DNA from 3 places in the Mesorhizobium sp. WSM4820 genome. Region 1 is predicted to be linked to each of the others. Evidence: predicted binding sites of a transcription regulator. Region 1 holds the regulator's gene; each other region holds the start of a gene.

Region 1 (3,272 bases):
CGGCGGTGAGGAGGAAACAAAAATGTCGGTGGGAATCCGTCATGACGATCTGCGCCGGCGCAACCGGGCGATGGTGATTTCGGCCGTGCGCCGGGCAGGCCAGCCGTCGCGGACCGAGATCGCCGCGACCACCGGCCTCAGCCATTCGACCATATCGGCGATCTCTGCCGACCTGATCCAGGAAGGCATCCTGGCCGAGAGCAAGGCGAGCGAGACGGTTTCGCTGAAACGCGGCCGGCCGCAGGTCGGCCTCAGCCTCAATCCGCAAGCCGCTGCGGTGTTGGCCGTCGTGTTGTCGCTGAATTTCCTGTCGGTCGCCGTCATCGATTATGCCGGACAAGTGGTCGCCGAGGACCAGCGCCGGCTGGACACGCTGACCATGTCGCGCGACGCGCTGATCGGCGAATGTGTCGCCATCGTCCGACGCCGGCTCGAAGATCCCGACCTCGATGTCCAAAGCGTCGCCCGCATCGCGCTGGCAATCCAGGGCATCACCGATTCCCATGCGCGCGCCATGTTGTGGTCGCCGATCACGCCGCAGACGAACATCGCCTTCGCCGACATTCTGGAACGCGAGTTCGGCATCCCGGCCATCATGGAGAACGACTGCAACATGATGGCCGTGGCGCTGCGCTGGCGCCACCCGGATCGCTACCGCGATGATTTCATCGCCATCCTGCTCTCGCACGGCATCGGTATGGGGCTGGTGCTGAAGGGCGAGCTGTTCACCGGCACCCACTCCTCGGGCGGCGAATTCGGCCACATGATCCATCGGCCGGGCGGCGCGCTTTGCCGCTGCGGGCGGCGCGGCTGCGTCGAGGCTTATGCCGGCAACTACGCCATCTGGCGCAACGCAAGGCTGTTGAGCGAGAACGCAGAGCCGGTCGCCGATGTCAGCGACGCCGAGATGCGGGCACTGGCGGCCCGGGCGCGCGAGACGGACGGACCGGAGCGCGAAGCCTACCGCAAGGCCGGCGAGGCGCTCGGCTTCGGGCTCGGCAGCCTGTTTGCGCTGATCGATCCGGCGCCGGTGGCCATGGTCGGCGCCAGCGCTGCCGCCTTCGACCTGATCGAGCCGGCGCTGCGCGAGGCCATCGCCCAGACCGCCGGCGGCCAGCATTCGGGTTCGATTTCCTTCGACACCGAGCCGAATGAGTTGCCGCTGATCCGCGAAGGCTGCGCCATGCGGGCGCTGAGCTTCGTCGATCAGGAGATTTTCGCGCCGAGCATCCAGGCACGAGCCGGCTCGGTCGGAAAGAACGTGGCTTGAATCCGAAGGCAGGGATTCCCGGGTCGCGACTTGGGGTGTGTTGAGATTCAGGTCAGGCCGAGTCGAGAATGGTGGGTTCCGAGATCCGGAGCGGAGCGTACTTTGGGGTACGCCGGAAGCGCAGGTATCAGCTAGTCTTCCCTGATCGCATAGCCGGCGCCGCGGATGGTGCGGATGACATCGGGCATGCGACCATTGTTGACCGCCTTGCGCAACCGGCCGACATGGACGTCCACAGTGCGCTCGTCGATGTAGATCGTCTCGCCCCAGACATTGTCGAGCAACTGGCTGCGCGAGAAGACCCGACCCGGGTGCCGCATCATGAATTCGAGCAGCCGGAATTCGGTCGGCCCGAGCCGGATCTCGCTCTTCTTGCGATAGACCCGGTGCGATTCACGATCGAGCATGATGTCGCCGACCTTGAGCACGCTGGACAGCACTTCCGGCTTGGCGCGGCGCAGCAGCGCCTTGACCCTGGCCATGAATTCCGGTGTCGAGAACGGCTTGACCAGATAGTCGTCGGCTCCGGTCGAAAGGCCGCGCACCCGGTCGCTCTCCTCGCCGCGCGCGGTCAGCATGATGATCGGCAGCCGCTCGGTTTCGGGGCGCACCCGAAGCCGCCGGCAAAGCTCGATGCCGGAAACCGCCGGCACCATCCAGTCGAGCACCAAAAGATCGGGCACGTTTTCCTGCAGCCGGATTTCGGCCTCGTCGCCGCGCGTCACCACCTCGACCTGATAGCCTTCGGATTCCAGATTGTAACGGAGGAGGACGCCCAGCGGCTCTTCATCCTCCACCACCATGATGCGCGGCGCGATCATCGGCCGGTCACTCCTGTCATGTCGCCGGCGCCGACATCGTCGTTTCGTCGAGCTTCGGGCGATCCGCCGGCAATTGCTGCCCGGTCACGACAAAGTAGGCGTTTTCGGCGATGTTGGTGACGTGATCGCCGATACGCTCGAGATTCTTGGCGCAGAACAGAAGGTGCGTGCAGGCGGTGATGTTGCGCGGATCCTCCATCATGTAGGTCAGGAGCTCGCGAAAAACCGCCGTGTATTTCACGTCGATCTTCTGGTCGTCGGCGCGCAGTTCCTTCAACGCGCCGGCATCGCGCGACACATAGTGCTCGACCACGCCGCGCAGCTGCACAAGAACGAGATCCGCCATCGCGTCAATACCGTGCGACAGATTACGCGGCGTCGCGCTCTGCCCGACTGCGCTGACCCGTTTGGCTATGTTCTTGGCCAGATCGCCGATGCGCTCGAGATCGCCAGCCATGCGGATTGCGCCAACCACGGCGCGCAGATCCTGCGCCATCGGCTGCCGCTTGGCGATCAGCGTGATGGCGCTGTCATCGAGTTCGCGCTGCCGCGCATCCATGATGGCGTCGTCCGAGACAACGCGCTGCGCCATCGCATTGTCCGACGCAAGCAGCGCGCGGATCGAGGCCGCTACCATTGCGGCGGCGAGCTCGTCCATGTCGCGGATCAGCCGGTCGATGTGCTCCAGTTCCTCGTCGAAAGATGCGACGGTGTGTTCACCCATGGTGCTGTCCTCGTGTTCGAAATTCGCCGGACCGCTCAGCCGAACCGGCCGGTGATGTAGTCCTGGGTGCGCTTGTCGTCGGGGTTGGTGAACATCTTGTCGGTCGCGCCCTCCTCGACCAGATAGCCGAGATGGAACATCGCCGTGCGTTGCGACACGCGCGCCGCCTGCTGCATCGAATGGGTGACGATGACGATCGTATAGTTCTGGCGCAGTTCGTCGATCAGTTCCTCGACGCGGGCGGTGGCGATCGGATCGAGCGCCGAACAGGGCTCGTCCATCAGGATCACTTCCGGCGACACGGCGATGGCGCGCGCAATGCACAGGCGCTGCTGCTGTCCGCCGGACAGGCCGGTACCCGACTCGAGCAGGCGATCCTTGACCTCGTTGAACAGGCCGGCCTTCTTCAGGCTCGATTCGACGATGCCGTCCAACTCGGCCTTGGTCCTGGCCAGGC
Region 2 (3,272 bases), on a different contig from region 1:
GGGTCACCTGCGCCGTCGGTCGGTCGAAGAAGACCTTGCCCGCCTTGAGCGCTATCAAGCGGTCGGAGTAGTCGAGAGCATGTTCCATGTCGTGCGTGGTGTAGACCAAAGTGATCGCCTGATCCTGGGTCAGCTCGGAGAAGACGCGCATCACATCATGTCCAGCCGCCGGGTCGAGACTTGCCGCCGGTTCGTCTGCTATCAAAAGCTTCGGACGCCGGATCAACGCACGGGCAATCGCCACCCGCTGCGCCTGCCCTCCAGAAAGCGCGTCGGCGCGGGCGCCCGCCTTGCCGAGAAGCCGCACTTCGGCGAGGGCCTGCATTGCTTCCTCGCGCCAGTGTTGCTTTGCGATGGAATGGTGCCAGCCGCGCCAGCCGCCGGGCAGCCCGAGCTTGCCCTGCAAAACGTTTGTAAGAACCGATTGGCGGCTGACCAGTCCGTGGTGCTGGAAGACAAATCCGATCTGCCTGCGAATGCGCCGCAGCTGGGCGACGGACGGCGCCGAGCGGAAGCTCTCGCCGAGGGTGACGACCTCGCCACCGCTCGACGGTAGAAGGCCAATGAGGCATTTGAGCAGGGTGGATTTTCCAGCACCGTTCGAGCCAATCAGGGCAACCCGTTCGCGCGATGCTATGGTGAGGCCGATACTGGAGAAAATGACCTTTCCGTTCGCATAGCTCTTCGCAAGATCGTGCGCCCGAATGATGGCTGTCATAGTGACCTCTTGGCCGAGACCGAACTGCGAAACAGACCGGCGGTTAGCCGCCGGCCTTGTCGCTGAAAAGGAGCGAGCCTCAGTTTACGAAGTCGGTGAGGGTCTCGATTCCGATCGTGCGGTACATCGAGCGGACATAGTCGTAGTCCGAGTCCCTGACATCAGTCAGGAAGAAACCGCCCTTGAATTTCTGGTTGTCCTCGCCGGTCAGGATCGCTTTCATCAGCTCATTGCCATTCTTCGCAAAGGCATCGCGGATCTTGACGAACACGTCATCTGAAATGTCCTTGCGGGCGACAAGAATGTCGTTCGGCAGATCGCGGCCCCGTGCGATGACCGAGAAGGCAACGCCGGGGAATGCTTCCCGGACCGAGTTGAGATAGCCGAAATTCAAGCCGATAGCGGCGATGTCGCCGCGGATGAGAGCCTCAGCCGCGATGTTGCGCGATATGATTACCGGTTCGTAATCGGTGGCATATTTCAGGTTGAAATCGGCCAGCGCCTGCGCGGGGCCGAGGTGCTGGGAGGTCGAGCCGACCGAGCCGAATGCGACCTTCTTGCCCTTCAAGTCTTCGGCCGAGCGGATCGGTCCATTCGCCAGCACGGCGATCTGAGCGAAATAGTCGGGGCGCTGCCAGGCGACAACAATCTTCGGCTGGCTTAATTCCTTCATGACGACGTATTCTGCAGGACCGGTCAGGACAAGATCGACCTGCCCGGAATTCATCGCCTCGACTGCGGTGGTCCGCGAACTGACCGGAAACAGCTCGACATCCAGGCCGGTCGCCTCCTCAAGAGCGGTCTGGAAAGCACCGAATTCCTGCTGAAGAGCCTCCAGTCCCTCCATGTCGGTTACCGCGAATTTCACTGGCTCCGCAAACACTGGAACGGCGGAGGCAAGCGTCAGGGCGAGTGCGGTTGCGATGCTGCGGATCATCGTTTTTTCCTTTGCTGTATAGACAGGAAACTGTTACCCGCTAATCCGTATACGCAGCAGATGACGTGCTCGTGACATTTCGCCGGCGCCACCGGCAGCCTTTGCTTTTTGAGGGATACAGTGAACTGGCACATCCAGGGTGGTCGCATCCTTACCGAACGGGGACTTGAAACCGCGGACCTGAGCGTCACCGGCGGCGCCCTGTCAGAGCTGCGAGCGGCCCATGCCTCCACAATCGATGCCGATGGTCTGCTCGTGCTTCCGGGGATCGTCGATATCCACGGCGACGGCTTCGAGCGCCAGATCATGCCGCGGCCCGGTGTCCGCTTCGACACCGCGCTGGCGCTGAAAGATACGGACCGCCAGCTTGTCGCCAATGGCGTAACCACGGCCTTTCACGGCGTCACGGTGTCGTGGGAGCCTGGACTTCGCTCGCTCGACGCTGCCAAACAGCTGATCGGCGCGGTCTGCGATCTCCGCGATAGCCTTGGCTGCGATACGCGTCTGCATCTGCGCTGGGAGACCTTCGCGCTTGATCAGATGGCGCAGGTCGTACAATGGCTCTCGCTTTCGCCACGGCCGATCATCGCCGTCAACGATCATACCACGGGGTCGGTGCTGAACGGCACGATTGCCCGCAAGATCGGTCAGATGGCGGAGCGGTCTGGCTTGAGCCGCGAGCAATACATGACGTTGCTCGGCCAGATTTGGTCCCGCCGCGCCGAGGTTGAGATCGCGATCGGGAAGCTGGCCGCAACTGCGCGGGCCAATGGCAATGTGCTTCTTGCCCATGACGAAGCGTCTCCCGAGGAACGCATGTATTTTCGCGCCCTCGGCGCAAAGGCCTCGGAATTTCCGCTAACGCTCGAAACGGCCAAGGCCGCGCGGCAAATGGGCGAGGACGTGATCCTCGGCGCGCCCAACGTCGTGCGCGGCGGCAGCCATAATGGAGCGCTGAATGCCACCGAGGCCGTCAGAGCCGGACTTTGCACGGTGCTGACCAGCGATTACCACTACCCTTCGCCTCTGCATGCGGCCTTCAGACTGTCTTCGCCAGACGCCGGCGACTTCCCCTCGATCTGGAATCTGGTTTCGGCAAACCCGGCCCGGGTGGCCGGCCTCGACGATCGCGGCTCGCTTGTTGCCGGCCGCCGGGCGGATCTGATCCTGGTCGATGCTGGCGATCCAGAGCATCCGCGTGTGGTGGCCACCATGGTCCATGGACAAATTGTCTATAGCTCCGGGCTCTCCCGCACAGACCGACGGTCTGCACAGCGGTCGCCGGTGGATAAGGTTTCATGAACTTGGACACGAAAATTTCAACACCACACGAGCGCAATGGCAATCGCCTTCTGGCCTTTGACGGGCTGGTCTTTCGGCCTCGCAGCGATACGCCGATCTGGCAGCAGATCTACGATCACATCTTCGATCTGATCGAGAGCGGCAGTCTTGCGCCGGGCAGCCAGCTTCCCGGAGAAACGCATCTGGCAGAGAAACTCGCGGTCACCCGCATTACGCTTCGCCGGGCGCTGCAGCAGTTACAGCATGAGGGCCACCTCACCGCCCGCAAGGGCGTCGGTATCTTCGTGCGAAACCTGCCCTCGACATTCACTGTTC
Region 3 (3,272 bases), on a different contig from region 1:
GGCGCGCGGCTGATCGTCGACAACGTCTTTGCCACGCCCTTGCAGCAGAAGCCGTTGCAACTCGGCGCCCATATCGTCGTCTATTCGGCGACCAAGCACATCGACGGCCAGGGACGCTGCCTCGGCGGCATCATCCTGTCGGACAAGAAGTGGATCGACGAGAATTTGCACGACTACTTCCGCCACACCGGTCCCAGCCTCTCGCCCTTCAATGCCTGGACGCTGCTGAAGGGGCTGGAGACGCTGCCACTACGCGTTCGCCAGCAGACAGAAAGTGCCGGCCGGATCGCTGACTTCCTCGCCGAGCGATCGGAAATTGTCCGCGTCATCTATCCCGGCCGCGCCGATCACCCGCAGGCGGCGATCGTCAAGAAGCAGATGTCGGGCGGCTCGACGCTGATCTGCCTCGACGTCAAGGGGGGCAAGCAGGCGGCCTTCGCCTTCCAGAACGCGCTCGATGTCGTGCTGATCTCCAACAATCTCGGTGACGCCAAGAGCCTGATCACCCATCCGGCGACGACGACACACAAGAATCTGAGCGACGAGGCGCGGGCCGAACTTGGCATCGGGCCAGGCACGCTCAGGCTATCCGTCGGACTGGAGGACACTGACGACCTGCTCGAAGACATCGAGCAGGCCTTGAAAGCCGCCAGGTAGGGATACGCGCCGAACTGCTGCGCTCTAATCTGCAAAGCAGGCGCGGTCAGGCGCCCGACGGCGTCTCTTCCAATTCCGCAACGGCGCTGGTTTGGATGGTCATCGTGTTGCCGCGCCAGTCGACGGCACCGCTGAGCCAGCCGCGCACCCAGATGGCGGGAAGCATCACGTCCCGCGCAACCATCGCCGGGATCATGCGCAGCGACAGGTGCCAGCCCTTGGCCGAGGCGAGAGCGCATTCCGGCAGATAGGCGACTATCAGCACGGCGATGGCGGTAGCCGGCAGGCTGAAACCGGCGCCTGCTGCCGCAACCAGCGCAAGCACCAGCGGCGGCGCCGCTCCGATCAGGATCTCGGGCGCGAAGAACAGTGGGAATGTGACGCGACGGAGGCGTGCCCAGCGGGCCTGGCGCGACCAGATTTCGCCAAATGTGCGCAAGCCGAGCGGCTGTTCGAAGGGCGCGGCAACGAGATTGACGCGCAGTCCGAGCCCGTTGACCAGCTTGGTCGCAGCGGCATCCTCGGCAATCTCGGCGGCAAGCGCACGGATGCCGCCATTGGCGTCGAGCAATGGCTTGTTCCACAGCATGCTCTTGCCCTGGGCGAAACCGAGGCCGAGCGCCTCGCCGGTATATTGCCAGCGGGCCTGCAGCGTGTTGAGGAAAGCGCATTCGACCTCCGCCCAGAACCCGTCCGGCCGCGAGCCGATCGGCGTCGAGCAGACGAGGCCGGTGTCCTGCCGCCATGCCGTCATCAGATGCTGGACATAGTCCCTCGGCATCAGGACGTTGGAATCGGCAAGGATGACCCAGTGGTGGCGCGCGGCCTCCCAAGCCTTCACGCAATTGTTGAGTTTCGGATTGCCGCTGATGCGGTCGTCGCCGACCAGCAGCCGGGCCGGCACGGCCGGAAAGCGGGCGATCGCATCGGTGATCGGCCCGACCACCGGGTCGTCGGTATGGGCGACGCAGAAGATGAGCTCATAGTGCGGCCAGTCGAGAGAGAAGGCGCGCTCGAGCGTCTCCTCGGTAAACGGCTCGACGCCGCGCGACGGCACGACGATCGACACCGGCGGCGCCTTGGCGGCTGGCGGCGTGATCCTGCCAGGCCGCTTCAGCTTCAACGAAGCGAGCAGGATGCTGGCGAGATTGACAACAAGCAGAACTATGGAAAGCAAGGCGGCTGTGACTGTCAATTCCATCAAAATCTGGTCGCTCCAGAAAAAATCGGCCGCATGAAGCCGTTTTCAACAGTTCGACAGAATGCTGAGTCGCCCGGCCCTGCACACCATCCCCGGCCCTGCACACCATCATTGTCACGTGTCACTTAAATGACATTGTTGTTCGGCACCTGCGCTTAACAAATTCGGGCAACGATGGCAGACACCGAGGGGACGCACCCCGTTGACCGAACTGCGGAGAGCGTCGAATGTTCCGTCTGCATAGTGTGGAGTGATTTATGTACAGCGCCGTCACGCGCGACATCGAAGTGCAGGTCAGGCCGTTCTATCTGGAAGATCGCTCCGACCCTTCGGAGAACCGCTATGTCTGGGGCTACCAGGTGACCATCGACAACCAGTCGGATGAATTCGTGCAGCTTCTGTCGCGCTACTGGCAGATCACCGACGGCACCGGCCGGGTCGAGGAGGTGCGCGGCGCCGGCGTTGTCGGCGACCAGCCTGAACTCAATCCCGGCGATAGTTATCAGTATACGTCTGGCTGCCCACTCTCGACGCCATCCGGCATCATGGTCGGCCACTACACGATGCGCAACAAGCGGGGCGAAACGTTCGACGTCGCCATCCCCGCCTTTTCGCTCGACCTGCCGGGCACGCGGCGGACGGTGAACTGAGGGAGATAGATGGCCGGAAGGTCGTGCTGCCCCTCATCCGCCTGCCGGCACCTTCTCCCCGTTTAGTGAACGGGGAGAAGGGAACCATCTATCAACTGGACAACCTGTCGCAACGCTGGCGCCCCCTCTCCCCGTTCTTCACGGGGAGAGGGTAAGGGTGAACGGCAGCGCCAAGGCTTCGTTGGTGATTTCAATTCTATTGAGCCGCAGCAAATTCCGCCGGGTCGAAGTCGTATTGCTTCGAGCAGAATTCGCAGGCGACGTGAATGCCGCCATCCTCGGTGCTGTCCCTGATCTCGTCGGCGGAGAAGCCTTCGAGAATGCCGCGGATCTTCTCCCTGGAGCATGAGCACTGGTCGGCTACCGGCACGCCGCCGAAGACGCGCACGCCGTGCTCGTGGAACAGCCGGTAAAGCAACCGCTCGGCGCCGATCGTCGGGTCGATCAGTTCCGTCGGCTCGATGGTGCCAAGCAACGCGAGCAGTTCCTGCCAAGAATTGTCGGCCGGATCATGGATCTCCTCGCGCGGATCGCCGTCGCCACCCGGAAGGTCGGGCACGCGCATGCGTTCAGGCGATTGCGGCAGGAACTGCGCCAGGATGCCACCGGCGCGCCATTGCTCGCGGGCACCGCCGATGCCGGGCGTCAACAGCTTGGCCACCGAAAGCCTGAGATCGGTCGGGATCTGCTCCGACTGCCGGAAATAGGTGCGCGCGGCCTCCTCGAGCGTCTCGCCGTCGAGCTGGACGATGCCCTGATAGCGC

What was found. Region 1 encodes PhoB, which activates phosphate uptake and scavenging genes when phosphate is short. Its sites were predicted from a motif close to TGTCATNNANCTGTCAT; they were not measured.
Region 2: a site for PhoB is predicted at 1,716-1,732, ahead of AC0L2R_RS13960 (alpha-D-ribose 1-methylphosphonate 5-triphosphate diphosphatase). Genes of this name have one in related genera too.
Region 3: a site for PhoB is predicted at 1,977-1,993, ahead of AC0L2R_RS16160 (ceramide glucosyltransferase). Genes of this name have one in related genera too.

The regions. Positions count from the first base shown of each region.
Region 1 is NZ_JBVVQN010000018.1:6,704-9,975, forward strand. Features, by position in the region: gene AC0L2R_RS25255 (ROK family protein) at 23-1,270, shown strand; gene phoB (phosphate regulon transcriptional regulator PhoB) at 1,402-2,091, opposite strand; gene phoU (phosphate signaling complex protein PhoU) at 2,108-2,815, opposite strand; gene pstB (phosphate ABC transporter ATP-binding protein PstB) at 2,851-3,272, opposite strand, start outside.
Region 2 is NZ_JBVVQN010000007.1:197,018-200,289, reverse strand. Features, by position in the region: gene AC0L2R_RS13970 (phosphonate ABC transporter ATP-binding protein) at 1-718, opposite strand, end outside; gene AC0L2R_RS13965 (PhnD/SsuA/transferrin family substrate-binding protein) at 798-1,655, opposite strand; gene AC0L2R_RS13960 (alpha-D-ribose 1-methylphosphonate 5-triphosphate diphosphatase) at 1,776-2,957, shown strand; gene phnF (phosphonate metabolism transcriptional regulator PhnF) at 2,954-3,272, shown strand, end outside.
Region 3 is NZ_JBVVQN010000009.1:54,279-57,550, forward strand. Features, by position in the region: gene AC0L2R_RS16155 (O-succinylhomoserine sulfhydrylase) at 1-657, shown strand, start outside; gene AC0L2R_RS16160 (ceramide glucosyltransferase) at 704-1,858, opposite strand; gene apaG (Co2+/Mg2+ efflux protein ApaG) at 2,116-2,508, shown strand; gene AC0L2R_RS16170 (Hsp33 family molecular chaperone) at 2,705-3,272, opposite strand, start outside.